DNA from 2 places in the Litchfieldia luteola genome. Region 2 is predicted to be linked to the other one. Evidence: riboswitches for the same ligand, from Rfam matches in the RefSeq annotation. Region 2 holds a riboswitch; the other holds the start of a gene.

Region 1 (15,678 bases), on a different contig from region 2:
CCCCCTATCTTTCATTAATATCTTAATAAACATTTACATCCTCAATAATTAAATCTGGTTCGGTTGATTGTTGGATATCCTCGATTGTGTATCCCTCAAAGACTTCAATTAGTTTTAGCCCTTTTTCTGTTACATCAATTACAGCCCGATCTGTAATAATTCGATTTACGACATTCTTTCCTGTTAAGGGAAGGCTGCATTCATTTACAATTTTCGGATCTCCATTTTTACTAACATGATCCATAATGACAATGATTTTTCTGGCACCGTGAACGAGATCCATTGCTCCACCCATGCCTTTGATCATTTTGCCAGGAATCATCCAGTTTGCTAGATCTCCAGACTTTGAAACTTCCATTCCACCTAATATAGCAATATCAACATGCCCACCTCGGATCATTCCAAATGATTCGGCACTATCAAAATAAGAAGCTCCCTTAATTGCTGTAACAGTTTCTTTCCCAGCGTTAATTAAATCAGGATCAACCTCTTCCTTAGACGGATAAGGTCCGATTCCTAATAACCCATTCTCAGACTGTAGTACGACTTGCTTATTACTTTGAATATAGTTCGCAACTAATGTTGGCATACCGATTCCTAGATTTACATAGAAACCGCTTTCAATTTCTTGTTCAGCTCTTCTTGCAATTTTTTCACGAATGGCCTGTTTATCTAAATGAGTCAAAAAGTACTCCTCCTTTCTATGAAACTGTTAGTCTTTCAATTCGTTTTTCTTGCTTGCCTACAATTAAACGTTGAACGTAGATGCTAGGAGTATGAATTTCATTGGGATTTAAATCTCCAATTTCAAAAAGCTCTTCGACTTCGGCGATCGTCACCTTACCCGCTGCAGCAATCATCGGATTAAAGTTTCTTGCTGTTTTATTATAGATAAGATTACCCATTTTATCTGCCTTACTAGCTCTAACCAAACTAAAATCAGCAACTAGGGCCTTTTCTAAAATATACTCTTTTCCATTAAACTCTCTGACTTCTTTTCCTTCGGCAACTGGAGTTCCTACGCCAGCTGGTGTATAAAAAGCTGGGATACCTGCCCCACCTGCACGAATCCGTTCAGCTAGTGTCCCTTGTGGTGTGAGCTCTACCTCTAGTTCACCAGCGAGAACCTGTCTTTCGAATTCCTTATTTTCACCAACATAAGAACCTATCATCTTTTTGATTTGTCTATTCTTTAACAATAACCCTAGGCCCCAATCGTCAACTCCACAGTTATTTGAAATAACAGTTAGATCCTTAACACCTGTTTCAACTAAAGCCAAAATTAGATTTTCAGGAATACCTACTAAACCGAAGCCTCCCACCATAAGTGTTGAGCCATCTTTGATATCCTTTACAGCTTCTACAAATGAAGTAAATACAGGTTTCATTTTTTCTCCTCCTTTCTAAGTTTTCGTTCACTATTTACAATGCAAGGACCGTGCCAACTTTTCAAAAACGCATATTGTTCACATTTTTTTCACTTTTCACTGAATTAAGCGCAGCTTTTTTTTCCGGAATTCTGGAATAGAAATGAGTTAATCTGTTTGAAAACGCTTTTTAAATCACTTAAATTTAAAATTCCAGATTTCCGGAATGGTTTCCGGAAATCTGGAATTTTTTATTCTAAACTATATTTTTTAATTTTTTCATACATACTAGATTTACTAATTCCTAAAGACTTAGCCGCTTGTAGTTTATCTTGTCCAAATTGTTCAAGGGATTTTTCAATAATTTTTTTCTCGGTTTCATCTAAAATCTCTTTTAAGGATCTCTGACCAATAAGAAGCTTTGGATCTCCCATAAAATATTCAGGTAAAGAAGATATCGTTATCTTCTCTCCATCTGTTAAGTGAATTGCTGCCTCAATCACATTTTCAAGTTCCCGTAGGTTTCCTGGCCATGTATGTTTATATAACAGGTTTAGAACATCTTCCTCAATCATTGTTATCCTTTTTCCGGAACGTTTTGTCATCTTCTTTAAAAAGAATTCGGTCAAGTGACCGATATCCTCTACACGTTCACGAAGAGGTGGTACTTTAAAAGGAATAACATTGATTCGGTAAAACAAGTCCTCCCTGAAACGGTTTTCTTGAATCATTTTTTCTAACGGCCTATTCGTTGCTGCAATTACTCTAACATCCACAGGAATTGGTGTCATCGAACCAACTGGCTCTACCTCCTTTTCCTGTAGGACTCTAAGGAGTTTCACCTGCATATTTAATGGCATATCTCCAATTTCATCAAGGAAGATGGTTCCTCCGTGAGCCAATAAAAACTTCCCTTTTTTGCCGCCTTTTTTAGCACCGGTGAAAGCGCCTTCTTCATAACCAAAGAGTTCAGATTCAAGTAAGTGTTCCGGTATGGCCCCACAATTTACTTTGATAAATGGTTTGTTGCTTCGTGAACTTAATTGATGAATACTATGAGCGAAAAGCTCTTTACCCGTACCACTCTCACCTCTGATTAAAATAGAAGTATCGCCAGAAGCAACGTTTTTCACTTTCTCTTTTAGCTCCGTTATTTGCTTTGAAACCGCTTTAATATCTTGTAGTGTATACTTAGCACCATTGTGCTCTTGCCAATCTTGCAAATAAGTTTGAAGTTGTGGCATCAGGCTCTTTATATGACTACTCATTTTATCCCATTCTTTTGTATCACGGAAAATGACTGTACCAAGTGCACCTATTACTTCACCATTTGAGTAAATAGGAATTCGATTAGCAATCATATAATTCCCCTTTATATACTGAAGGTCAGCTATTTCCTCTTTACCTGACTTAGCAACAAGATGCATTCTCGAATTTTCAATAACAGTTGTTACGTGCTTACCAATTATTTCACTCCGGTTAATTTCAAGAAACTCACAATATTTTTTATTCATATATACAATATTTCCATCTTTGTTAACGACTACAATCCATTCATAAGCACTGTCAATAATCGTTTCTAATATATCATTTTTATATTGAGCATCTATTTCGTTAAACATAACATCACCTACTACAAATCTAATTGTTTCTATAATATCACTAATATTTTAAAAATTATAGAAATAAAAAAATGACGTGAAACATATGTGCCACGTCATTTCATCTTAAGTATGAGAACTTACTATCACTGAAGTATCTTGACTTTTTTTCTTTAATTTCTGGTCATATAAAGCAGTTGGAATAATAGATAATATTATTAACATCATCAAAATGATAAATAGTAGTTCAATATTATATAAATCTACTATTATACCACCGAAAATTGGACCTAACATTCTACCACCAGTAGCCGTGCTATTAACAATGCCCTGATAAAAGCCTTCTCTACCTTTAGGTGCCAGTTCATTGGCAATAGTCGGTACAGCCGGCCACACAAACATCTCCCCTATCGTAAGAATGATCATAGCTACTACAAAAGCAGTAAACATCTCCGCTTTAGCAACTATAGCAAAAGAGCCTACGAAAATTACTAGTCCGATAATAATTTGTGTTTTTAAGGTTTTTGCAAATTTACGGACCACTAAAGAAATGACTGGTTGCCCAAATACAATTAATGCCCCATTGATTGTCCATAAAAGGCTATACTGTTTTAAGCTAATTCCTAGATCTTGTGTGTGTGAAGCAATTGTTGTTTGCCACTGAACATATGCCAACCAACATATTAAATACCCTATGGACATTACTAATAAAGCAGTCAACTTCGTTCTATTTTTCACCACTTGGGGTTGTTGTAAAATCGAGCTTTGTTCAGCTTTTTCTATACTAATACGTCGATAACCAAATAGGGCTATAAAGAAATAAACAAGAATTAAAGCTGCATTTGCCGTGAATATATACGTAAAAGAGAACGATGCAACTAAACCACCAAGTCCTGCACCAACTGCCACTCCGACATTTTGAGCGACATATACTGCATTAAATGCTCTCCTTCCACCTTCAGGCCAAACTGAGCCTGCCATTGCATACATCGCTGGAAAAACAATACCTGATCCAAATCCTACGATTGTTAAAAAAACAACATAATATGGCCATTCATTGTTAAAAACCAGACCGATTACAGCCATTAAGGATATTACAATCCCCGTTAATATAGATTTATATCCTCCCACTTTATCAAAAAGTGCTCCACCGAACAGATTTCCAATAACACTTGCAGCTGAATTAAGCATTAATACTAAACCGGCTACAGATAAAGATTTCCCAAGATGATCATGAATGTAAATCGTATTTAAAGGCCATAAGAAGGAAGACCCCGTCACATTAATAATCATGCCTATCACTAATAACCAAAGAGATCGAGGCATCAGAATCCCCCTAAAATTTGTTATGTTTCGATTTCCAAAATAATTCTATTCCTTTCCTGGTTAAATGGCAATATAAAAATTAACCTACAAAATTTTCTTAATATTCACTAAAAAGACAGCCATACCGAATGTATGACTGTCCTTGTTTTCTGGGTTAATTTTCAGTTCTTTGTTTTGATTTTATAGGTTGGCCTTTTTCAAGATACTTTTTCTTCGCAACCTTTTTAGGATCAAAATCCTGACCAACCTCTATGTCATTACTATTAATTCCGTTTTTTGTTTTTTGCTCAGGGTTATTTTGCTTTGAACGTTTTTTCATTCTTTGACCCCCTAGTGATATTCATTTAAAAGATTTTCATCAAGAGTCATATCATTTTGAATCTGCTGAAGTTGCAGTCTCATACGGTGAAGTTGTTCACGCTGCTGTCCATTGCAACTTAGAGCTAGATGAGCCAGGTCATTTGCACAATCTTCAAGTTGCTCCATAGCATTCGTATATTCAGTGATATTATAATGCTCTTGCTTTCTTGCAACCGTCATTTGCTCCTTGCTCGTTCTAATCGTATCCTCACATCTTTGGAGAAACGTTTCAACTGATTGGCGTGTAGCCATTCAAATCCCCCCTAACTTAACTAAAGAAGCGACTAGCTTCCTCAACCTGTAGTTTGCACCATACAAGAACAAAATATGTCTTTCGGGGCCTGACCCCCACCACTTTAAAGCACTAAATTAACTCCTTTATTAATATTGAAGCCTCTTGTATTATTTGCATTTGAGTAGGGTAATGGCCCGTGATAAAATAGTAAAGTTAATGTATTTAATATAGGAGGTACTGCTTTGACGCAAGTAAACCCGTTCCGATATTCTTCAGATAATAAACGGTTTCATACATGGAACTATCATTTACGTGACTTCTTTGGTCATAAAGTATTTAAAGTTGCGATAGACGGTGGTTTTGATTGCCCGAATCGTGATGGGACAGTTGCTCATGGTGGGTGCACTTTTTGTAGCGTCTCTGGCTCCGGTGATTTCGCAGGAGACCGTGCGGACGATATCCTCGTTCAGTTTCACACGATTAAGGACAAAATGCATTCTAAATGGAAAGATGGAAAGTATATGGCATACTTTCAAGCCTTTACCAACACCCATGCACCGGTAGAAATTCTACGTCAAACATTTGAACCAATTCTTGAGCAAGAAGGGGTTGTTGGTATTTCAATTGCTACACGGCCTGACTGTCTTCCAGATGATGTCGTAGAATATCTGGCTGACTTAAATAAGCGCACCTATCTTTGGGTGGAGCTAGGGTTGCAGACAGTTCATGAACGCACAGCTTTATTAATAAATCGTGCCCATGACTTTCAGTGTTATATTGAAGGTGTAAATAAATTGAGAAAGCACAATATCCGTATTTGCTCACATATCATTAATGGACTACCACTTGAGACTACAGAAATGATGATGGAAACTGCTCGTGCAGTAGCTGAACTTGATGTACAAGGAATAAAAATACACTTACTTCATTTATTAAAGGGAACTCCAATGGTTAAGCAATATGAAAAAGGCTTACTTGAGTTTTTAACCTTTGAAGACTATGTAAATTTAGTATGTGACCAATTAGAAATTTTACCACCAGAAATGGTTATACACCGTATAACAGGTGACGGCCCAATTGAAATTATGGTAGGTCCAATGTGGAGTGTGAACAAGTGGCAGGTGTTAAATGCAATCGATGCAGAACTCATTCGAAGAGACAGTTATCAAGGGAAATACTACAAAAAAGTAGTTGAAGTCAAATGAAGCTAGAACGAATTCTGCCTTTTGCCCGAAGATTGTTAGAAATGGCCATACCCGAAGGTGGGATAGCTATAGATGCTACCATGGGTAACGGTCATGACACCTTATTTTTAGCCAAACTAGTTGGTGAGAATGGACATGTTTATGCCTTTGATATTCAAAGCGATGCTATTACGAATACGAGTATTAGGTTAAATGAAAATCAGCTGTCAGACCGTGTTACATTATTTGAACAAAGTCATGATGAGTTACAACAATCAATTCCTGCTACAACCCATGGAAAGATCAACGGTGCTATCTTTAATCTTGGCTATCTTCCTGGCGGTAATAAAGAAATTGTAACAAAACCAACTTCAACGATCGCTGCTATTGAGCAGCTACTTTCCATCATGGAAAAAGAAGGAATCATAGTACTTGTCATTTATCACGGACACGAGCAAGGTGCTGTTGAACGTGATAAATTACTTGAATACGTCTCAAAAATTGATCAACAATATGCCCATGTTTTAGAATATCGCTTTATAAACCAGGCAAACAATCCACCATTCATCATTGCTATAGAAAAGAAATAAAGAGTGCCATGGATACCCCATAGCACTCTTTTACATTGCTATTTCCTTTTTTGATCCTTTTAAAACATTCGTTACTTTCTGCATTGAACGATATAATCGTCCATTTAAATAAAAGAACAGTGAAGTTTTACCCCCTAGCTGAATAATCTTCTTTGCAATCCTATGTACTTCTTTCTGCTTTCTAACCTTCTCATCTGATAAATAGATCCCTAACAACCCCCTATTTATCATACGATGAAAATGTTCATCAGGTATTCCAGTAATATTCTGATCAGCTTCTTCTACAAAATGATGGAGACGAGCAACTAATTCACTTTGCTTAGGGTAATAAAAACAAAAATTTAAATCCCCGCCTTTTCGATCTTCATCCTGATCAATAAAATAATCTAAAAGAATGTGTAGGCCTTGTATGTAGGGGAAATAACCGTCTCTAATTTTATTTGCTGTCTCCTCAGTGAAGCTTGATTGAAATGCATACGATACCAAGCAAAAGATTCCTAGTGTGGACCCAGAACAAGCAGAAAATTCATACCACTGCATTTCAGGTAAATGCGGTTTATATTCATTAAACCATTTTTCTAACCTTGGCACTCTTTCCTCAACTCGAACATGTTTATGTACCTGTAAATCACAATAATATAAAGCTAGTTCCTGTAGGTGCTCATTGATAATATCAAAGTGTTTAACCTTCCTCAGGACATCCTGACAAGTTTTCACTAAGCTTTTTAAGTATCCACCATCTTCTTGTTCAGAGCGGTGACGATAATAATTTTTCAATGGGCTATCTAAAGTTAAGGCATCTGGCATCGAGTCATGTAATGCTCTAAAATCAATCGGATCTAATGATGTACTTCGATCACACAGATTATCTAAATAATCGCTTATTGTTTGGTATGCGACAATAAATCGGATACATTCATTTTTATGTTCATGCGCAAGAAGAGCTAAGATAGCTCCACCTTCACAATGAAAAGCTTTTGTATTTATACTGGCTAGTGCCTGTGTCCTAAGTTCAGGATCTGGTATTTGATTTGCTTTTTCTCGCCAATATGACAAATGTTTATGAACTTCAGGTAAAACATCTTTATATACCTTTGCCATTAAACTTACAGAATTAGATGGTACCTTCATCAAAACACCTCGTCTTTTTGATTTTGAATTACCGTTTACTCAAAAATTTGTTACACTAAACTTACTACAAAAAAGGAAATTATGAAAGGAACGAAAGAATTATGATCTATCCTTATAAGGGAATCTTACCTGAAATTGCTTCATCTGCTTTTATTGCGGATTATGTAACAGTAACAGGTGATGTTAAAATTGGTGAAGAAAGTAGTATTTGGTTTAACAGTGTAATTAGAGGTGATGTTGCATCAACGATTATTGGTAACAGAGTTAATATTCAAGATAATTCTATTTTACATCAAAGTCCAAATAATCCACTTATCATTGAAGATGATGTTACGGTCGGACATCAAGTTATTTTACATAGCTCCAAAGTTAGAAAAGGAGCATTAATTGGTATGGGATCAATTGTACTTGATGGTGCTGAAATTGGTGAAGGGGCATTTATTGGAGCTGGAAGTCTTGTTCCTCAGGGTAAGAAAATCCCGCCAAATACATTAGCCTTTGGTCGCCCTGCCAAAGTAATTCGTGAACTTAATGAAGATGACATAGCAGACATGGCTCGTATTCGTAGGGAATATGTTGAAAAGGGTCAATATTATAAAAGCCTTCAAAAATAATATCTGATGCAACTATGTTTACTTATGAAGTGTTTCCAAATCATTTGGAAACACTTTTCTGATTTTGACTACAGAAGGAATGGTATCCTAATAAAAAGCTTTTAAGATTGGAGCTAGTCTATATGATACCTAAAATTCTTAATCAATCTAAACTGAGAAATCGCATTCTTCTAGTATGTACTTTTCTTATAGTGTTTTTACCTAATAATGGCACCGCTGCCTATAGCAGAAATCTTACAACTACTACCACCAAAAAAATTATTTTAGATGCGCCTTTAATTTCACAAAATCCTGAATTACCAAGAGGCTGTGAGGTAACAAGCTTAGCCATGCTTCTGCAACATGCTGGTGTAATGGTTGATAAGCTTACTCTTGCTAAAGCTGTAAAAAAAGACCCTACACCTTATAAAAAACATAATGGCATTGTCCACTTTGGCAATCCATATAACGGGTTTGTGGGTGATATGTATACAAAAAGAAATAAAGGTCTTGGGGTCTATCATGCTCCAATCGCAGATTTAGCTGACCAATTTTTAGCTACTAGGATTATTGATTTAACAGGAGAAGATTTCACACAGGTTTATAAGTATTTAGTAAATGGATCCCCCGTTTGGGTCATTACGAATGCTACGTTTGAAAAGCTGCCAAAATCTTCTTTTGAAACATGGCATACACCCACCGGGATTATTAATATAACCTACCATGAACACTCAGTTTTAGTTACAGGTTTTGATGAGCACTTTATTTACTTTAATGACCCCTTGTCAGGAATTAAAAACACAAAAGCACCAAAGGAAGAATTTATAGCATCTTGGGTACAGATGGGAAAACAAGCGATTACTTATTGGCCTTAATAAGTGCCGCTTGTTCTATCCCATTGTATTTAAGAGAAACTTGAAATTTCACTATAAATCTCCTCAAACTGGTATTTCTTTTCAATAAACACTTGATGCCAAACCATAAACACTAGTACAGTCCATAATTTTCTACTATTATCAGCATTACCTTTACAATGATCATCTAACAATTTTAAGATTATATTTTTATTAAACAGGTGATTAGTGTCACTTGTCTTTATAATGGAAACGGCCCAATCATACATTTCATTTTTCAACCAATGTCTAATTGGTACTGGAAATCCTAATTTTTTTCGATTTAACACATGGTCTGGCACAATGCCTTCTACTGCTTTACGTAAAATGTATTTAGTTGTTTTATTTGCAGTCTTAAATTCAGGTCCAATTTTTTTTGCTACATCAAAAACTACTTTATCTAGAAATGGAACTCGTAGTTCCAAAGAATGAGCCATTGTCATTTTATCTGCTTTAAGTAAAATATCTCCGCGTAACCATGTGTGAATATCAATATACTTCATTCGATTTACAGGTTCATAATGTGCTGTCTCCTGATAAAATGGAGCTGTAATTTGGGTAAAATCTAACCCTTCCTTATAGCTTGTTAATAACAATTCCTTTTCATCTTCTGTAAACATTTTTGCATTTCCAATATACCGTTTCTCCATAGGTGTGCAGCCACGTTCAATAAAGCTTTTACCTCTAACGCCTTCTGGTAGTAGATGTGCAATCTTTCTTAGCAACGTTTTACCGGTTTGGGGAAGCGTATCGAATATCTCTAATGCTTGCGGTTCACGATAAATGTTATACCCACCGAATAATTCGTCGGCCCCTTCTCCTGACAAAACAACCGTTACATGCTTCCTTGCTTCTCTTGCAACAAAATAGAGTGGAATTGCTGCAGGATCCGCTAGTGGGTCATCCATATGCCACATGACTTTAGGTAATTCTGCGATATACTCCTCTGGAGAAATGACATAACTAAAATTATCTACACCTAGCATACTAGCTGTTTCTTTAGCAACATCTATTTCACTAAATCCTTCTGTTTCAAACCCGACAGAAAATGTTTTAATATAAGGATTAAATTGTTTTGCCAAAGATACAATTATTGAAGAATCTATACCACCGGATAAAAATGATCCAACAGGGACATCACTTCTCATATGAATATTAACAGAATCATATAGTGCATCCCTAATTTCGCTAACGAGCGTCTCTTCTTCTGACTTTATTGGTTTAAAGTTGGCCTTCCAGTACTGTTTAATCTTCATGTCTTCATTTAATTTCTTTGTGAAATAATGACCAGGCTCAAGTCTTTTAATCCCAATTGACATTGTTTCTGGCTCTGGTACGAATTGATATGTTAAATAATGTTGTAAGGAATCATAGTTGATAATATCGTTTTCAAACGCCAATAAGATACTTTTCTTCTCTGAAGCAAATAAAATTTTTGAATCATCTTCCATATAATAAAATGGTTTGATACCGAATTGGTCTCGTGCACCGAAGATTTCTTTTGTATTCTTATCCCAAATAACAAAGGCAAACATACCGCGTAAACGTGATGCTGCGTTTTCTCTTATTTTGCTATAAAGAGCTACAATTACTTCTGTATCACAGTTTGTCTCAAATTCCATTCCATCTAGTAGTAACTCTTTTCTTAGCTCAAGGTAATTATAAATTTCTCCATTAAAAATAATCCAGTAGCGATCGTTTTCGTATGTTAAGGGCTGGTGTCCCGTTTCAAGATCAATTATACTCAGACGCCTAAAACCAAACTGTATAATATCATCCGAATAATAGCCCTCATCATCTGGACCACGATGAGTTATTATTGTGTTCATACTTTTAAATTTATCAATGTATTCATTAGAGCTGCTCTTTTTATGCATACATCCTATAAAACCACACATTTTAGTCACCTACACTTTTAATATAAATTCTTCAATACCCATGTCTATTTTACTTAGGCTTTGTATGACAGATCTAGGTTACCTGTTTATTAGACGACAAAAAGTGATAAATTGTTACATTTTTTTAATACTCTTCACTTAGAATACAATTACGATAACTTAAAGATAGTGGATGCTTCTAAAACAAGCAACAAAAAAAAACAGGTAGATATTCGTAGAATATCACCTGTTTTAAAATCTTATTTATTATTGACCTAAAGCTTGTGCTTTTAATACCTCTGCTTTGTCTGTACGCTCCCATGGAAGATCCACATCTGAACGACCAAAGTGACCATATGCTGCAGTTTGCTTATAAATAGGACGACGAAGATCTAGCATTTTAATGATACCTGCTGGGCGTAAGTCGAAGTTGCTGCTAACTACGTCAACTAGCACATCTTCTGAAACCTTACCTGTACCAAAAGTATCTACTGCAATCGATACTGGTTTTGCTACACCAATTGCATAAGCTAATTGAACTTCAACTTTATCAGCTAAACCAGCTGCAACGATATTTTTCGCAACGTAGCGTGCTGCATACGCCGCTGAACGGTCAACCTTAGTTGCGTCCTTACCAGAGAAAGCACCACCACCGTGACGTGCATAACCACCATATGTATCAACGATGATTTTACGACCTGTTAAACCTGCATCACCTTGTGGTCCACCGATAACGAAACGGCCAGTTGGGTTAATAAAATATTTAGTATTTTCGTCAATTAATTCTTTTGGAACAACAGGAGAAATAACATGTTCCTTAAGATTACGTTGAATTTGCTCTAATGTAATTTCTGGGTGATGTTGAGTTGAAATAACAATTGTATCAATACGAACTGGTTTGTCATTTTCATCATACTCAACTGTTACTTGTGTTTTACCATCTGGACGTAGGTAAGGAAGAATGTCATCCTTACGAACTTTAGTTAAACGACGAGCAAGCTTATGTGCTAATGAAATTGGAAGAGGCATTAGCTCTTTTGTTTCATTACAAGCGAAACCAAACATTAATCCTTGGTCTCCTGCACCGATTGCATCGATCTGCTCATCTGTCATTTGACCTTCACGAGCTTCTAACGCCTGATCAACACCCATTGCTATATCAGCAGATTGCTCATCAATAGAAGTTAAAACTGCACAAGTCTCATAGTCAAAACCATATTTCGCACGAGTATAACCAATATTTTTAATCGTATCACGAACGATTTTTGGGATATCAACATAAGTAGATGTTGTGATTTCACCTGCAACAAGTACTAGTCCAGTTGTCACTGACGTTTCACAAGCAACACGTGCATTAGGATCATTTGTTAAAATTGCATCTAAGATTGAATCTGAGATTTGGTCACAAATCTTATCTGGATGACCCTCAGTAACAGATTCTGAAGTAAATAAACGGCGCTTTTTAGACATTCAAAAGCTTCCTCCTTTTAATACCACGAAATTAATCGTGTGTTGTTTGTAAGATACGGTACTCATTCCCTTATTATTGATTAGTTAAACCTGTTTTATCCAGTTATACGTTGAGAAGTTGTTTATTGTCTTAAAAATAATTCATCGTATGTATAACTAATCTGCATCGTTCCCAAAAAATAAAAAAACCTTTCCCTATTTTGAGGAAAGGTAGAATTTTTCAATCTCAGTCCTTTCACTCTTATCGATCAAGGTCAGTTACCTTGCATCAGGTTAGCACCTTATCACTAAATATGTGAAATTTCTCTCACATAATGCTTAAAAATTTAGTAATGGTTGCTGGGTTTCATAGGGCCTGTCCCTCCACCAGCTCGGGATAAGAGAGTATCCGTTCAATGACCAATAATAACTCAGTCATATTGGTAGTGTCAACATTTTTTGACAATATTCTTATCTAAATGATAAATATTCCATTATCACTCTGCAAAACGAGTCCGAATCCGTTGGTTATTCAGACAGGTTGAGCTACCACTCTGCATAACTAGTCCGAATCCATTGGTTATTCGGACAGGTTGAGCTTGCACTTTGCACAACGAGTCCGAATCCATTCGTTATTCAGACAGGTTGAGCCTTCACTTTACATAACTTAATCCATTCGTTATTCAGACAGGTTGAGCCTTCACTTTACATAACTAGTCTTAATCCATTCGTATTCAGACAGGTTGAGCTTTCACTTTGCACAACGAGTCCGAATCCATACTATTGTATCCTTTTCTAAAAAAAACAATTTATTTCATATTTTATAGTGCCTCATATTCTATTTTATTTTATCATATAGAGGTTAGAAACACGTCCTTGCACTATTTTTTAGCTAATTTCAAAAAAAATGGTACATTTATGAAAGTTAAGACGTAAAATATCAGAAATAGTATAGACTAATTAGATTAATGTGTTATACTAATTATGGGATTAACGTTGAAAACATATAACAATTTATATAAAGGAAGGTTTTGCACATGAATTCAGTTGGTGTTTCAAGTGAATTATTAACAGAATTACTTAATGGGAACAATGTTCTCCACAACTTATCTGTGTCAGGCTTAGTAGAAAAAGTTCTTAATCGAAATGAAGGGATCTTAACTTCAACTGGTGCGGTTCGTGCAACAACAGGGAAGTATACAGGAAGATCGCCTAAAGATAAATATATCGTAGAAGAAGCTTCAAATAAAAATAAAATTGACTGGGGTTCAGTTAATACTCCTATCTCAGAAGAGTCATTTGATAAATTATATAAAAAAGTAATCAACCATCTAAAACAACAAAACGAAATATTTGTGTTTGATGGGTTTGCTGGTGCTGATAAAAAATATCAAATGCCAATTAAAGTAATCAATGAATATGCTTGGCATAATCTATTTGCACACCAGTTATTCATTCGTCCATCAGCTGAGGAGCTTGCGACACATGAAACAGAGTTTACTGTGATCTCAGCACCTACTTTTCTAGCAGATCCTAAAGAAGATGGAACAGCTTCTGAAACGTTCATTATCATTTCTTTTGAACGTAGAACGGTATTAATCGGTGGAACTGAATATGCTGGAGAAATGAAAAAGTCTATTTTCTCTGTTATGAACTACATGTTACCTGAAGCTGGGATTTTACCAATGCACTGTTCAGCAAACGTAGGCCAAGAAGGAGATGTTGCTTTATTCTTCGGTTTATCAGGAACAGGTAAAACAACTCTTTCTGCAGACCCTAACCGCCGCTTAATCGGGGATGATGAACACGGTTGGTCTAACTCAGGTGTTTTCAATATTGAAGGTGGTTGTTATGCAAAATGTATCAACCTTTCTTATGAGAAAGAGCCTCAAATTTTTGATGCGATTCGCTTCGGTTCTGTATTAGAGAATGTAGTAATCGATCCTAATACTAGAGTTGCTGATTATGATGACTCTTCGTTAACAGAAAATACTAGAGCAGCTTACCCAATTCAAGCAATTGATAATATTGTTGATCCTAGTATTGCAGGCCACCCTAACACGATTGTATTCTTAACAGCAGATGCATTTGGAGTATTACCTCCAATCAGTAAGCTAACGAAAGAGCAAGCGATGTACCATTTCCTAAGTGGATATACTAGTAAGCTAGCTGGTACAGAAAGAGGAATTACATCTCCACAAGCTACTTTCTCAACTTGCTTTGGTTCACCATTCTTACCTCTACCGGCAACTGTTTATGCGGAAATGTTAGGTAAGAAAATTGATGAGCATGATGTTCAAGTATTCTTAGTTAACACTGGCTGGACTGGTGGAGAATATGGTGTAGGAAATAGAATGAAACTAGCATACACACGTGCAATGGTTCAAGCAGCTCTTGAAGGTGAACTAACAAATGCTGAAACAGTTAAGGGTGAAATCTTCGGATTAGAAATTCCTGTTCATGTACCAGGTGTTCCTGATGAAGTACTTCAACCTGCAAAAACGTGGGCAGATCAAGATGCATACAATGTAAAAGCTAAAGAGCTAGCAGCAAAATTCCGTCAAAACTTCAAAAAATTCTCTAATGTTCCGAAAGAAATTGAAGAGCTTGGTGGACCATTAGTATAGTATTAACGATCAAAAAGCAGTGTGCATATCGCACCTGCTTTTTTTTAGTTTGGTCCCTACAATATACCTAGATTTTCTCCATATATCAGTCTAAATAGTTATTGAGAAAACGTAAATAACCTTATAGACTTATAGAGTACATAAAGTAGTATTAGTTAGTGTTAAAGAAATGGAGGAAATATGAACACACTTAAAAAAATTGGGAGAAGTACATCCTTCCGAATTGCCTTATTGTTATTTATTTTTATATACATAAACAATAGTTCAATCTTTGTAAATCATGAAACTAGTGATTCACTTTTACTGGCACACCGAGGTATAGCACAAACCTTTTCCTTTGAGGGGATTGATAACAATACTTGTACAGCTGAGCGAATTTATCCACCCGAACATCCCTATCTGGAAAATACAATAACATCCATGGAGGCAGCCTTTGATGCGGGGG
Region 2 (15,678 bases):
TTATTTGAATTTTAACACTTGATGAAAATAATAACAAGTGAACTATTTCTTTGTCAATGGCATTTTCGGAAAAATATTATTGATAAAAACTTGGTCTTCTATCTTGGAAGATTGGGATTTGTTTTCTCACTTTTTTTACCTGATCTAGATCAATACTTGCTGTTAGTACCTCAGGTTCTGTACTTGCCTCCGCAATAATTTCGCCCCACGGATCAATAATCATCGAATGCCCCGCAAAGACATTTGCTGGATCGCTCCCAGCTCTGTTACATGCAACAACATAGCATTGATTTTCAATTGCACGGCTAATTAAAAGGGCACGCCAATGTTCAAGACGAGGAAGTGGCCACTCTGCAACAACAAATACCAGTTCAGCACCCTCGGTTGTATGTGCTCTTATCCATTCAGGGAAACGTATGTCATAGCAGATGACTCCAGAGGAAGGAACTCCTTCAATGGTGAACAGTCCTTTTGCATCTCCAGGAATTAAGTAGTGGTGCTCATCCATTAATTTAAAGAGATGTAGTTTGCTATATTCTCCAATAACTTCACCGTTTCGGTTAAAAATAAGCATCGTGTTTTTGACACCTTTTTCGGTTTTCTTGGCTACGGAGCCTGCAACGATATTCACACTGAATTTCTTTGAAAGGGTACCGATAAACTGGGTTGTGTCTGCACCTTGGTGATCCGCGATGTCTTCTAATCTTGTTAAATCATAGCCTGTTGTCCAAAGTTCAGGGAGAACAATGACATCGGGTTTTGATTCTGAAACGACTTTAGAAATTTCAAGCTCAGCATTTTGTTTATTTTTCTCTGGGTTTCCATAAATAATATCTAGTTGAATGCAAGCTATCTTAAGTTGCATGAATTGTCCCACCTTTTTAAATTTTTCTTTACATTTTGTTATTAACAATATATGATTTGTGACTAGAAATTCAAGAAATTTTTTGAGTAGGTGTAAATGATGAAGCATTTTGAGCAATCACAGTTGTTACAAGGTTTACCTAAACAATTTTTTGCATCCCTTGTTGCAAAAGTAGGGAAAGTTGTTGCCGAGGGGCATGATGTAATTAACTTAGGTCAGGGAAATCCCGACCAACCAACCCCGGACCACATTGTGGAAGCATTAAAAGTAGCTGCTGAAAAACCAGCATATCATAAATATTCACCTTTTCGTGGGCAGCAGTTCTTGAAAGAAGCGATTGTTACGTTTTATAAAAGGGAATATGGTGTAGACCTTGACGCTGAAAAGGAAGTTGCCATTTTATTCGGAGGAAAGGCTGGACTTGTTGAAATCCCGCAGTGCCTAATGAATCCGGGGGATATCGCACTCGTACCTGACCCTGGATATCCCGATTATTGGTCAGGAGTAGAACTGGCTCGTGGTGTAATGGAGTATATGCCGCTTCTGGCTGAAAACGAGTTTCTCCCTGACTATAGCCAAATTGATAAGAGTGTTTTGGAACAAGCGAAAGTCATGTTCTTAAACTATCCTAATAACCCAACTGGTGCTACCGCTTCAAAGGAGTTTTTTGAAGAGACCATTGAATTAGCAAACAAACATGAAATTTGTGTTGTTCACGATTTTGCATATGGTGCAATTGGCTTTGAAGGTAAGAGACCAGTAAGCTTTTTAGAGGCAGATGGTGCGAAGGATGTTGGAATTGAGATTTACACATTCTCAAAAACGTATAATATGGCCGGCTGGAGAATTGGTTTCGCTGTTGGAAATCAAAGTGTAATTGAGGCTTTAAATCTACTACAAGATCATATGTATGTAAGTATATTTAGTGCTGTTCAAGAGGCTGCTGCAGTGGCATTGTTAGAATCACAACAATGTGTAGATGAGTTAGTTTCACTGTATGAATCACGTCGTAGTACGTTAATTGATGGATTAAAGGAAATCGGTTGGGATGTTACGGCACCAAAGGGTTCTTTCTTTGCATGGTTACCAGTTCCCAAAGGGTATACGTCTGAAAGCTTTGCAGACTATTTACTTGAAAAAGCACATGTAGTCGTTGCTCCAGGTGTTGGATTTGGAGAATATGGTGAAGGTTATGTTAGAGTTGGGTTATTAACAGATCATGATCGTCTGAAAGAAGCTGTCGAAAGAATCAAAGCATTACAATTATTTTAGTTGACAGAAAACTAAAATACTGTCATAATCCATAGTAAATTTCGTAAATGAATGTAAAATTAAATAGATTGTTTTCTTATCAAGAGCAGGTGGAGGGACTAGCCCTACGAAACCCGGCAACCGACTTATATTTTTATAAGCACGGTGCTAATTCTTGCAGCATAAAAGCTGACAGATAAGGAGATGGTAGTGATAATACCTCTTCTTACTGAAGAGGTTTTTTATTTTTTGCTAAGACAAAGCTTATTATTATCTTGATCCTATGTTGATTTCTGCGGAAGGCACGAGACTCCTGCGGGAGTAGCGCATCAAAGTGAGACCCCACAGGCGCATAGCGCCAAGGAGGCTCACGGACCGCCCGATGGGAATTCGCCTTTGAAAAAGCCGGCAATTGGGCTTTTTCATAATTCCCCGCGGAAAGCGAGTGCCTGTAGCAGAAATCAACAGGCAAGTAAAATACAGCCTATGTTCAGGTATAGGATTCTTACAGAAATGAGGTACTTAAATGAGTGAAGTAATTGCAACCTATCTAATTCATGATCCATCACATAATCTTGCAAAAAAGGCTGAAGGAATCGCTCTCGGATTAACGATCGGATCCTGGACAGATCTCCCTCAATTAGAGCAAGAACAACTAAAAAAACACAAAGGCCAAGTGATTAGTATTGAGGAACTACCAAAAAGTGAGTCAGTTAATCACTATCTAGGCAAGGATGTAACGAGAGGGATATTAAAAATCGGCTATCCTAGTGCAAACTTTAGTGGAGATTTACCAGCAATTTTAACAACTGTTTTCGGTAAGCTTTCGCTAGATGGAGAAATCAGACTTGTAGATTTAGAGTTTTCTGACGAGGTAAAAGAGAATTTTCCAGGGCCTAAATATGGACTACAAGGAATACGAGAAAAACTTGGAGTATATAATCGACCATTAGTTATGAGCATTTTTAAAGGAGTGATTGGTCGTGACCTCACTTACTTAAAAGAGCAACTTAAGGAGCAAGCTCTTGGTGGAGTAGATATTGTGAAAGATGATGAGATTCTTTTTGAAAATCCTCTGACTCCATTTGAACAACGAATTGTTGCTGGGAAACAAGTGTTAGAGGAAGTTTTTGCTGAAACAGGGCATAGAACTTTATATGCTGTTAATATTTCCGGGCGTACTTTCGAGCTTAAAGATAAAGCTAGAAAAGCAGTAGAGCTGGGTGCTGATTTATTACTGTTTAATGTATTTGCCTATGGACTTGATGTGTTACAAAGTCTTGCAGAAGACCCTGAAATTACAATTCCAATCATGGCACATCCGGCCGTAAGTGGTACAGTAACACCATCTGAGTTTTATGGGATTACAAACCAATTACTACTTGGAAAACTCCTTCGATATGCTGGTGCAGATCTAGTTTTATTCCCATCACCGTACGGAAGTGTAGCTTTGGATCGTGATGTAACATTAGGGATTGCAGAGGAACTAACAAAACTAGATGATCAATTTAAAACGGCATTTCCAGTTCCGTCAGCTGGGATTCATCCTGGCTTAGTACCTCTTTTAATTCAAGACTTTGGCAATGATAGTATTATCAATGCAGGTGGTGGAGTCCACGGTCACCCTGATGGAGCCGTAGGTGGAGGTATGGCATTTAGGGCAGCAGTAGATGCGGTTCTAGCGGGTAAAACTCTTAAAGAGGCTGCTGAGGACAATGAGAACCTAGGGAAAGCAATTTCACTATGGGGAGTAGTTGAGGTAAAGTCATGACGAAACCAGTAATTTTTTGTGATTTTGATGGAACGATTACCAATAGTGATAATATTATCGCGGTGATGAAAAAGTATGCACCACCTGAGTGGGAAGCGATTAAAGATGACATTTTAGGTCAGAATGTGTCAATCCAAGAGGGTGTTGGAAGGTTATTTTCATTACTACCTTCCTCTTCGAAAGATACGATTATTCACTACCTCACGGAGAGCGCAGTTATTCGTGATGGTTTTAAGGAGTTTGTTGCTTTTACAAAAAAGAATGATGTTACTCTGTATATTGTAAGCGGGGGAATAGATTTCTTTGTTTATCCACTCCTTAATGGATTAGTAGAACCGGAGCAAATATATTGTAATGGGTCTGACTTTTCTGGAGAGACGATAAAAATCTTATGGCCACATAGCTGTGATGATGGTTGTCAGAACGGATGTGGTTGTTGTAAACCATCTCTGATTCGTAGGCTGGCATCACCTGGTGACTATAACATAGTCATTGGGGATTCGATTACTGATTTGCAGGCAGCCAAATTAGCAGATCATGTTATTGCAAGAGACTTTTTATTAGAAAAATGCCAACAGTTAGACTTACCACATACATCATTTACAACCTTCTATGATGTCATAGATGTGGTATCAAAGCAGCTGGAGGTGAAACAGCCTTGAGTAATATACTTACTAGATGGAATGAATTAGCCGATGTGAAAGATGAGTTAGCTACTCGTGATTGGTTCTTTGGAACGAGTGGAAACCTCTCAATCAAGGTAAGTGATAATCCATTAACATTTTTAGTATCAGCAAGTGGCAAGGATAAACGAAAAAGAACGAATGAGGATTTTCTATTAGTTGACCGTAATGGGGAAGCAGTGGAAGAGACACCGCATATAAAGCCTTCAGCTGAAACGCTATTACATGTTGATATTTATAACCGAACAAACGCAGGTTGTAGCTTACATGTTCATACGATTGATAACAATGTCATTTCAGAGCTCTATGGAGATGAAGGTGAGGTTGTATTTAAGGGTCAAGAAATCATCAAGGCGCTTGGGATTTGGGAAGAAGATGCCGAAATTCGGATTCCAATTATTAAGAACCACGCCCATATACCAACATTGGCTGCAGAGTTAGCTGAGCACATAGAGGGTGATACGGGTGCTGTCTTAATTCGTAATCATGGAATTACCGTTTGGGCAAAGAATGCTTTTGAAGCGAAAAAGCATTTGGAGGCCTACGAGTTTTTATTTAGCTACCGAGTAAAATTACTGACTATAAAAAGATAATATTGGGGGAGGAATTTATAATGGCAAATATTCGTATTCGTAACACAGGGGAACGTATTGAAGGGCATGAAAATGTGGCGAAATTTTTAGAAGAGCAAGGTGTGCTTTATGAGCACTGGGACACTAATAAACTACCAGAAGATTTACGTGGTAATTGCCAAATTAACGATGAGCAGAAAGCTCAAGTATTATCTATTTTTGAAGATGAGATTAAATCATTAGCTGAAAGAAATGGCTATCATAAATGGGATGTTGTTGCTCTATCGGAAGTAACTCCGAATTTAGAGGAGCTTTTGAAAAAATTTGAACAGGTTCATGTTCATACAGAGGATGAAGTTCGTGCGATTACAGCTGGTAACGGTATTTTCGTTATTAAAGGAAGCGAAGAGCTAGGCTACTTTGATGTAGAACTTTCTGCAGGAGATGTTATTTCTGTACCAGTTGACACACCTCACTTCTTTACACTTCGTGAAGATCGCCAGGTTGTTGCCGTTCGTTTATTTATCGACCCATCAGGATGGGTAGCACATCCATTCCAAGATCCACAATTTGTTGAGACTAAGTAAAGATATGTTGGAAACCTCCTTTCGGGTGTGAAAGGAGGTTTTTTTGTGGGAATTGGGTTTATGAGTCCTCGATACAGGATAAATCGTGAAATGAGGACACATTATTTGATTTATCGTCCTATAATTTTCGAGATCCTCAAAATAGCTGTCGATAAACAGATTTATCGACCTTTAATTTTCAGGATTCCTATAATTGATGTCGATAAACAGATTTATTGACCTGTAATTTTCGAGATCTTCAAAACTTGTGTCGATAAACAAATGTATCGACCTATAATTTTCAAGATCCTCAAAATAGCTGTCGATAAACAGATTTATCTGCCCAAAAGCTCACTCACTAAAATACATATACGGTTTTTCTTGCTTATAATAATCAATTCGATCTTGCAGCGTACCTGTATGAAACTCGAACTTATGGCCGTCAGGATCTGTAAAGTAAATTGAGCGTTTATCACGCTCATCTCTAGTACGACCTTGTAGAACATTAACACCTAAAGAATGGATTCTCTTCACCAACTCGTCAAAGTCTTGCTCATCCACTGTAAAAGCAATATGTGTATAAGATTCATGTATCTCATTTCTCGGTATTGTATCTTCAACATTCAAAGCCAACCATAGCCCCGCAAGATCTAAGTATGCAGTTGTATTCCCTTTAACAAGTAGTTTGGCACCAAAAGCGTTCTCATAAAATTCGATTGAGCGGTCAAGGTCCGAAACAGAAAAAAGAAAATGATTTATTCCTTTAATATTCAACTTACATCCCTGCCTTTAAATAATTTAACTAGACCTATTATAAATAAAAAGAAATATATGGAAATCAAATATTTTAATAGTATATAATATTGAAAAGTATGATAACAAATTGTAATAAAATTAAAAATTAAGAATATTCTTTACTACTTGTGAATATTATGTTACATTTGATATCATATGTTCTTTTAAGATTACTTTTATTATATGATTAGGGTGGAAGATGATTCTACCACAAGGAGTGGAATGACATGAAAATTCGTTATAATTATGTACCAAAGAATGAAGTAAAATATTGTGAATCAACTCTTACAGTAAAAGAAGCTTATGAATATCTAAAAGAAACTGGCTATCGTTCTGTTCCAGTACTATCAGAAGGTGGTAAAAAGTTCGAAGGTCTTATTTATAAAGTTCATCTTCTAGACTATCTATATGAAGAGAAGGGGTCTCCTGAAGCATCAATCGATTCATTAGTGAAGAATCAAGATGCATTTATTTATGAAGAAGATTCGTTCTTTAAAACATTTTTAACGATCCGTCGCTTACCATTTATTGCAGTATTAAATGAAAATGAGCAATTTCTAGGAATCATCACACATGCAAACGTGATGGATGTTCTTGAGGATTCGTTTGGTATGAAAACAGGTGGCTACACTCTTACAATTGCTACGATTGAGCATAAGGGTGCAATAAAAGACCTTGTTACCCTATTAAGGGACATTAATATCGATGGTATGCTTACACTTGATAATGGAGAGAAATACTTACGTCGTATTATTGTGAATTTACCTGGTGAACTTTCACCTGAAAAAGTTAAGGCTCTTGTTGCTAAAATTGAGGAAAAAGAATTCCGTGTGACCCACGTAGACCAAATTGATAAATAATAAACAAAGAAGATCCCGCTAGCCTAAGCTATCCGGGATCTTTTTTTATGTTTCGAGATTGAAGTATTGAGCCTTTTTTTTGGAGCCGTAAAGAAGTAGACTCCTAGAATGACGATAATGCTGCCTGCTGTTTGAGGAATCGTAAGTTTTTCTCCTAAGAAGATAAATGCTAATATTGCAGTGAAAATAGGATTAAAGTTTAAGAACATACCAGACTTTACACTTCCAACTTTCTGAATCCCAACGTTCCAAAAAATCATTGCCAACACGGTTGCTCCAATAGAAGAATAGAGAATGGCCCACCAGAAGGAAGCGGTAGGATCAACTATACCATCTGAGGTTAAGAGTACAAATGGAAGATTTAGTAGTGATCCAAAAATACCTGCCCAAAGTGTGGCATTATATGGTGAAACTTGCGTCATAGCTTTTCGTGCAGCAACGGAATATAATCCCCAAATGGCAACTGCACCTAGCATAAACATATCTCCAATATTAAAATGAAATGATAATAGATTACTTAAATTACCATGTGAAATGACAATTAAAATCCCAAACAATGAAATTAGCATGGCTGACATCTGTCGAAAATTCAATTTTTCTCGATAAAAGAAAAACGAAGCAACTGCAATAGAGATAGGATTTAATGTTGAAAGTAAACCGACATTATCGGCCGATGTATTTTCTAAAGCTAAAAACATAAGAAAATTAAATAGAAGAACTCCAGTTAGCCCCATTAGAAGAAGGGGGGTAAGAGCTTGTTTAGGGAAGGTAATCTTCTTTTCCTTCCACCAGACGAAAGGTAGTAAACAAAGAACAGCAATTAGCCAACGTATTTCTGTAAGTAGAAGAGCTGAACCATGGTTAACCAAAAATTTACCTGCGACAAAGTTTCCAGCCCATAAGAAACTAGTGAAAAGTAATAAAAAATAATATTTTAATTGCATGTGATTCACCCATGGCCTTTATGTTGTAATTGATAGCTAAATTAATACGAAGAAATCATAGCATAAGAAGATAGGTACGTAAACCATTCGTAATGTTTAATTTTTAATGAAAGTTTTTCCTTATTTTGAGTATATGAACATAGACCTTTCCTCTACTTCCCTTAGGAGTCAAGTGCCTGCAGCGAAGATCCACTCTTAATAGAACTATTAAAAAGCAACATTCATTACAAAAGAGCTTGAAAAATATGTCGAATTCCTAAATGATTAATCCTTCAATCTATTAATATATGAGGCTTTAGTCAAGATATTACAAAAAAATACATAAAAAATTTGTCTAATATTGCGAATCTATTTACAGATATAGAAGATTTTGTAATAATTCATTAAGTGAGTATTTGATAGGATTAAAGGGGTTGTGTAAGTTGGCAAATGGAGATGTGGATGAGGTAGGTATACTTTTAGTAAACATTTCAAAAAAGAGAGCAGAAATGATAGCAGAAGCGAATACCTCGGGGTATACAAGTGATCGGACTATTAAATATAGTCAGGAGTTAGATCAGTTATTAAACCAATACCAACGTCTTAAAGTACAATCATGTAAAAAGGTGCGTTTTCGGCAATTTTTGAGACAATCGATTCTATTTTTCTATGGATCTAAATATAAGCTTCATAATTTCCAATAAATTTTAAAAAGCCATTTTCACAGGCTTTTTTATTTTTTTAAAAAAATCGTAAAATGTGTGATAAACATCACAGACAAGAGGTGGCTTTTTATATTACTTTGAAGAAAAGAAGTACTTATATTCATAGCTTATACGTTCAAAAGCGTCTAGTTAAGTCAGCAGGGATAACAATTATTTTGTTTGGCCTGCTTTTTTTATCATTACTAATATTTGAATAGTCAAAAAATTATTTTAGAGTGTGCTAACTTCCTATGACTGTTCATATAATTTGTAATATAACTTAGCTTGTGAAGAATTGAACATAGTATTGTCTTTACTTGAATACTTTTTGAAAGAGGAGTGAAGTCGTCATGCACATAGTGGTATGTGTGAAGCAAGTACCAGATACAAAGATAATCAAGATTAATCCCAAAACGAATACTCTAGATCGAAGAAGTGCACCAGCTATATTAAATCCGTACGATTCACATGCCGTTCAGGCAGCAGTTAGTATGAAGAATGATTCTAGTGATACTGTGTCCGTTTTGTCGATGGGCCCTCCACAGGCAACCGCAGTTATAAAAAAGAGTGTTGAAATTGGAGCTGACCAAGGATATTTAATTACTGACCGTGCTTTTGCAGGTGCTGATACATTGGCGACTAGCTATGCACTTTCAAAAGCGTTAGAAAAGATTAAAGAAGATAAACCAATAGATATCATCATTTGTGGAAAGCATGCGATTGATGGTGACACAGGACAAGTTGGACCTGGTATTGCTAGAAGACTTGATATTCCTCCGATTACGAATGTAATAGAAATTGTTGAAGTGAATGAGAAGGAAAAAACGGTTCTTCTAAAAAGAAAATTATCAGACGGATATGAGCTAATTCAGTCATCTATGCCGTGTTTATTAACTGTCGAAAAGGAAGTAAATGAGGTAGAGTACTCTCCATTACCAAATATGATTAGGGCAGCGAGATTTGAACCAATCATTTGGAGTGTTGATGATTTAGGAGAAGTCGACCGCAAGCAACTAGGCTTAAAGGGATCACCAACAATTGTAGGTAAAATGTTTACTCCACCAAAAGAAGAAGGTGGAAAAAGAATTGAAGGTACAGTTGATGAGCAGGTGGCAAAATTACTAGAAGTGTTAGCTGAGAAAAAAGAACTCTTTACTAAAGAGATAAGTAGGTAGAAATACATTTGAATCGTGGAGGGATACTTACATGCTGGACAATAGAGGAGTTTGGGTATTCATTGAGCAAAATGATAACCAGATTGCTGGTGTTTCATTAGAACTATTAGGAGCTGGGAGAAAGTTAGCAGATAAACTGGAAGTACCTCTAGCTGGAGTATTACTAGGGGACGGAGTGAAAGGTCTTTGCAACACGGTAATCGAATACGGTGCAGATGAGGTATACGTAATTGATGACCCGGTATTAAAAAACTATCGTACGGAAACCTACATGGCTGGTGTTTACAAGTTGTGTCAAATGTATAAACCGGAAATTTTCCTTTATGGGGCAACTCCAAATGGAAAAGACCTGGCAAGTGCAGTAGCGACAGATTTGAGCACTGGACTCACAGCTGATACAACAATGTTAGATGTAGAACCAGAAAGTAGATTACTAGAAGCTAGTCGTCCTGCCTTTGGTGGGAACATCATGGCAACCATCCTTTGTAAAAAACATCGGCCACAGATGGCTACAGTTCGTCCGAAGGTTATGAAAGCACTATCACCTGATCAAAGTAGAACTGGTAGAGTGATAGAAGAAAAGATTGGAATAAAAGAAGAAGATGTGCGTACAAAGGTAATGAAAATTGTCCGAGATGTAAATAAGAAAGTAAACCTCGCAGATGCCCATGTTATTGTAGCAGGTGGAAAAGGATTGGGAGATGAAAAGGGATTTGCCCTTATTCATGAATTGGCTGATGTGTTAGGTGCGACAGTAGGTGCAAGTAGAGATGTAGTTGAGGCGGGCTGGATTGGACATGAATACCAAGTTGGTCAGACAGGTGAAACAGTAACTCCAAAACTTTACTTTGCAATTGGAATTTCAGGAGCCATTCAACACGTTGTAGGGATGAAGAATAGTGAGATGATCATTGCAATTAATAAAGATCCAAATGCAACAATCTTTGATGTAGCAACCTATGGAATTGTAGGGGATGCACTAGAAATTTTACCAAAGCTAATAGAGCAGTTTAGAAATGCACAGAAAGAAAAAGGGGATGAGGTAAGTTATGTCTGAGAAATTTGATGTAATCGTAGTCGGTGCAGGTCCTGCCGGAACCTCCTGTGCCTATACCTGTGCAAAAAATGGATTAAATGTGTTGTTGATTGAGCGTGGCGAATATCCTGGAAGCAAGAACGTAATGGGGGGAGTCTTATACCGAAAACAAATGGAGGAGATTATTCCTGAGTTTTGGAAGGAAGCACCTCTAGAACGTCCAGTTATTGAACAACGGTTTTGGATGATGGATAAGGAATCAATGGTGAGTTTTGGCTACAAAGGTCTAGAGTGGGGAAGAGAACCCTATAATAACTTTACTGTTCTGCGTGCAAAATTTGATCAGTGGTTTGCAATTAAAGCGGTAGAGCAAGGAGCCCTTTTGATTAATGAGACTGTAGTAACAGAGTGCATTGTCAAAGATGGAAGGGTTATTGGAGTTCGAACAGATCGACCTGATGGAGATGTGTATGCAGACGTTGTTGTCTTAGCAGATGGAGTGAATTCACTCCTAGGTAAACAATTGGGATTTCATAAAGAGTTTAAGCCTCATGAAGTGGCCTTAACAGTCATGGAGGTTATTAATCTACCAAAAGATAAAATCAATGAACGCTTCAATCTTGAGGATGATCAAGGCTGTACAGTTGAAATTTTTGGAGATTCAACGAAGGGGAATTTAGGAACAGCCTTTCTTTATACAAACAAAGATAGCTTAAATATTGGTGTTGGAACGACCCTTTCAAGCATGATTAAAGCAAAAATGAAACCTTATGATTTATTAGATTATGTGAAAAGTCATCCGATGGTAAAGCCATACTTAGAGGGCGGGGAGCCTCTCGAATATCTTGCACATTTAATACCTGAGGGTGGTTATAATTCGATTCCTAAGTTAGTTGGAAATGGAGTAATCGTCGTGGGCGATGCAGCACAACTTGTAAATGCAATTCACCGCGAAGGGTCTAATATGGCAATGAGTTCTGGAAAAATGGCCGCAGAGACAATTATACGTGCAAAGGAAAGAAATCGCTATGATGAAGAAACTCTAGATTATTATCGGGTGAATCTTTATAACAGCTTCATTGGCAAGGACCTTAAAAAATATAAGGATGCTGCACATACCTTTGAAGAATATCCGCAATATTTTAAAGAATATTTACCGATGGTGAATCAGGCAGCCAGTAAGTTTTTCACTGTAGATGGAACGGCTAAAAGGGATAAACAGAAAGATATTATTCGCTCTTTCACAAAAGAGAAGGGTGCCGTTAAGGTCATTCAAGACATGTATAGAGCATGGAAGGTGATGAAATAATGTCAAAAAATATTGAAGAAAAACAGTATTTAGTTCGCTTTAAGGCTGACAAAAATTCACATTTAACTGTATTAGACCATGATGTATGCATGACACAATGTCCAGATAAGATATGTACGATTTTTTGCCCAGCAGAGGTTTATAAGTGGGAAGAAATAAGGATGCATGTAGGCTATGAGGGATGTCATGAATGTGGAAGCTGTCGGATAGGATGTCCTTATCAAAATATTAAGTGGGAGTATCCAAAGGGTGGCCATGGAATTGTGTTTAGATTAGCCTAATATAATAATTGTCAAAAAAGAGCATTTGGAGAGATCCAATTGCTCTTTTTATATTGAAGGTTAATGCTGGTTGAAATATGTATTAATACTATATTCATAGAGTGTACATTATTTCACAAATGGGTGTAAAAAGAAAGGTAAAGCTTTAAGGAGGGTTAACCGATTTGTGTGGCAAGGGGATAGGAGGAGAAGTTATCAGATTTGCATTGGCATTCTAATTCTGTTGCCATTCTAAATGCATCGTGGATACAAGAAATTTGTGGGGTGCTAAAATAAGGTGATGAGTAATCAAACGTGCCATCTTTATTTGCAGTGAAAACAAAAAGCTTCCAATGATATCTTTTATTTCCTTTTTCAACTTCTGTTCCTTCAACGGCAATTAACCAGTGAGACTCCTCTTCACTTAGTAAAGCTTGTGCATCTTTGTGGCCAATTTGCACTAAGGGCTTTTGGTAAAATTCCTGATAATTCATGAGAAAACACTCCCTTCAAGATAACTGTAAATTTTATTTATCTTTATTATATGTGAAAACGCTATCCTAATGTTAAAATATTTTAAGTTTTCAGAAAAAGTTCACAAAATGGTCTTCTTCCCTAAAAATAAAGGATAATGTGATTTGTATCACCTATATTAAAACATGGATAAGGTATAGTTTATTTATAAATATATAGGGGGTATGAAAAATGTCTGGTTGTATGAGTAGTATGTTTCAGAGGGAAGTAATGAATCTATGTAGTCCTTTGCAACAATTAAAAGATGAGCATGGTCCCTTAAATGTAATGAAAAAAGAATTATATGATATTTCGTCAAATATAGAGAAAACGAAAGAAGCAGAGTGCTTAGAAGTTATAAAGAAATTACGAGAGAAAGTAGAAAGCTTTGTTGCCGTGTTAGAACCACATTCACAAAGAGAGGAAGGTGTTCTTTTTGAGATGATGGAAAAATATATTGGAAGAACTTCAGGGCCAATTGCAGTTATGGAATATGAACATGATCAGGCAAAGTCTAACATAGGTAAGTTTTTAATGGAGACAGAACATCTCTCTGACAATTTATTGAAAGATGATGCTAAAAGGTTAGCTTCCTATGTAAGTGAAGCCTATTTAATTTTAACTGATCATTTTATGAAAGAGGAGAATGTATTGTTTCCAATGGCTGAGAAAATGTTGTCTGATGAAGAGAAACACGAACTTGAAGTAAGAATAAATGAAATAAAATAAATGCAAAATAGTTAGACTGCCGAAAAATACTTTTCGACAGTCTTTTTACATTACGTATTCCAAGTTTCTACTTCTTCATCAGAAGGAAGCAAATAGGTCAATAGACCAAGAAGGGGGAGAAATCCAATAGCAATAATAGTAGAGGTTAAGCCGAAAATATCTGCCAACGACCCCACTGCAATCGACCCAATTGCTCCCATCCCAAAAGCAAGGCCAACTATTAATCCAGACATCGTACCTATTTTACCTGGTAATAATTCTTGAGCGTAGACTACCGTTACTGAAAAACTCGACATAAGAATAAAGCCAATTAATCCAACGAGTCCGTAAGCAATTAATGGGTTTACAAAAGGTAATAGGATGGCCAGAGGTGTAGCACCAATCATAGATAAAAAGATAATTCTTTTCTTACCGAAACGGTCTGCCAAAGGACCTCCAAAAAATGTACCAACTGCACCTGCTGCTAAGAATATGAAAATAAAAAGTTGAGATTGCGAGATTGTATAGCCATACACTTCGATAACATAAAATGCATAAAAATTTGTTATAGATGATATATACCAAGATCGGGCAAAAACGAGAATGACGATAATTAATAAGGCAAGTTTTATTGCTTTTGAGAAGGACAACCCTGTCTCTAAACCACCAGTTTTTTGTTTTGGTTTAGCTGAAAGGAATGTTAAGGTAGTTGAATACCACCTTGCAATATAGATTAATAGTCCAATAGCTGTTGCAGCAACAATAGAAAACCAAATAGCACCAAACTGTCCTAGTGGAACAAGAATTAATGCAGTAATGATTGGTCCTAATGCTGAACCTGAGTTTCCACCAACCTGGTAAATGGATTGTGCTAACCCTCTACGATTTCCGGCAGCCATATATGCAACCCGAGAACCTTCTGGATGGAAAATAGCTGAACCAAAACCTATACAAAGTACTGCTATGATGATGGTTAAAAATGTCGGAGCAAAGGCTAAACCGATAATGCCAAAAAACGTTAGAGTTAAACCGAATGGTAAGGCATAGGGTAATGGTTTTTTATCAGTGTACCAACCAACAGCAGGCTGTAAGACGGAAGAGACCACATTTAATGAGAAACCAATAAAACCAATTTGTGTAAACGTTAAACCCATTGATTTCTGTAAAATAGGAAACATTGCAGGTATAACTGCTTGAATGGAATCGTTTAATAAATGGCATAATCCAATCATAAATAAGATACTGTAGGCAGTTTTTTGTTCTGGAATGGTTTTAGATGATGCTATTTTACTAGTTGCAAGCATAGGCGGAGATACTCCTTTTATCATGTTATATACACCTTCAATAAAAACCCTTTTCTTTAGATTTGTAAAGGTATATTTATTATTAATCATTTCTAAAAACCTACATTATTCGACGAATTATTTCCTGGGTGATAGGTAAGATGAACTTTACGGTTTTTAAATTTTCTGATAAATTAGAGGTAGGTTAAATATAAATATTATTTTAGGTTATTAGAGGAGGATTCATCGTATGAGATATCGTCGTTTAGGACGATCTGGACTTAAGGTAAGTGAAATAAGTTTAGGTAGTTGGCTTACATTTGGAAAAACAGTTGATGAAAAGGTAGCCTCTGAAACTATACATAAAGCATATGAATTAGGTATTAATTTTTTTGATTCGGCTA

What was found. A riboswitch is a leader RNA that binds a small molecule or an ion and turns the genes downstream of it on or off. The one in region 2 is predicted to bind S-adenosylmethionine.
Region 1: another riboswitch for S-adenosylmethionine. It lies ahead of metK (methionine adenosyltransferase); the one in region 2 lies ahead of mtnW (2,3-diketo-5-methylthiopentyl-1-phosphate enolase).

The regions. Positions count from the first base shown of each region.
Region 1 covers NZ_JAGGKM010000004.1:453,499-469,176, forward strand. Annotated here, with positions in the region: gene J2Z26_RS14200 (CoA transferase subunit B) at 23-685, opposite strand; gene J2Z26_RS14205 (CoA transferase subunit A) at 702-1,388, opposite strand; gene J2Z26_RS14210 (sigma-54 interaction domain-containing protein) at 1,619-2,989, opposite strand; gene J2Z26_RS14215 (MDR family MFS transporter) at 3,095-4,294, opposite strand; gene J2Z26_RS14220 (glycogen biosynthesis protein GlgD) at 4,449-4,613, opposite strand; gene J2Z26_RS14225 (YtzC family protein) at 4,625-4,906, opposite strand; gene mnmL (tRNA modification radical SAM protein MnmL/YtqA) at 5,132-6,094, shown strand; gene mnmM (tRNA 5-(aminomethyl)-2-thiouridylate-methyltransferase MnmM) at 6,091-6,663, shown strand; gene J2Z26_RS14240 (tetraprenyl-beta-curcumene synthase family protein) at 6,694-7,794, opposite strand; gene J2Z26_RS14245 (gamma carbonic anhydrase) at 7,896-8,408, shown strand; gene J2Z26_RS14250 (C39 family peptidase) at 8,531-9,262, shown strand; gene asnB (asparagine synthase (glutamine-hydrolyzing)) at 9,292-11,178, opposite strand; gene metK (methionine adenosyltransferase) at 11,425-12,627, opposite strand; SAM riboswitch class I at 12,866-13,010, opposite strand; gene pckA (phosphoenolpyruvate carboxykinase (ATP)) at 13,644-15,233, shown strand; gene J2Z26_RS14270 (glycerophosphodiester phosphodiesterase family protein) at 15,414-15,678, shown strand, end outside.
Region 2 covers NZ_JAGGKM010000001.1:614,109-629,786, forward strand. Annotated here, with positions in the region: gene J2Z26_RS03175 (carbon-nitrogen family hydrolase) at 77-973, opposite strand; gene J2Z26_RS03180 (pyridoxal phosphate-dependent aminotransferase) at 965-2,137, shown strand; SAM riboswitch class I at 2,211-2,319, shown strand; gene mtnW (2,3-diketo-5-methylthiopentyl-1-phosphate enolase) at 2,643-3,887, shown strand; gene J2Z26_RS03190 (2-hydroxy-3-keto-5-methylthiopentenyl-1-phosphate phosphatase) at 3,884-4,549, shown strand; gene J2Z26_RS03195 (methylthioribulose 1-phosphate dehydratase) at 4,546-5,163, shown strand; gene J2Z26_RS03200 (cupin domain-containing protein) at 5,184-5,729, shown strand; gene fosB (metallothiol transferase FosB) at 6,060-6,482, opposite strand; gene cbpA (cyclic di-AMP binding protein CbpA) at 6,731-7,363, shown strand; gene J2Z26_RS03215 (DMT family transporter) at 7,387-8,307, opposite strand; gene J2Z26_RS03220 (aspartyl-phosphate phosphatase Spo0E family protein) at 8,730-8,990, shown strand; gene J2Z26_RS03225 (electron transfer flavoprotein subunit beta/FixA family protein) at 9,341-10,165, shown strand; gene J2Z26_RS03230 (electron transfer flavoprotein subunit alpha/FixB family protein) at 10,197-11,222, shown strand; gene J2Z26_RS03235 (FAD-dependent oxidoreductase) at 11,215-12,510, shown strand; gene J2Z26_RS03240 (ferredoxin family protein) at 12,492-12,791, shown strand; gene J2Z26_RS03245 (hypothetical protein) at 12,947-13,264, opposite strand; gene J2Z26_RS03250 (hemerythrin domain-containing protein) at 13,476-14,012, shown strand; gene J2Z26_RS03255 (MFS transporter) at 14,063-15,295, opposite strand; gene J2Z26_RS03260 (aldo/keto reductase family protein) at 15,525-15,678, shown strand, end outside.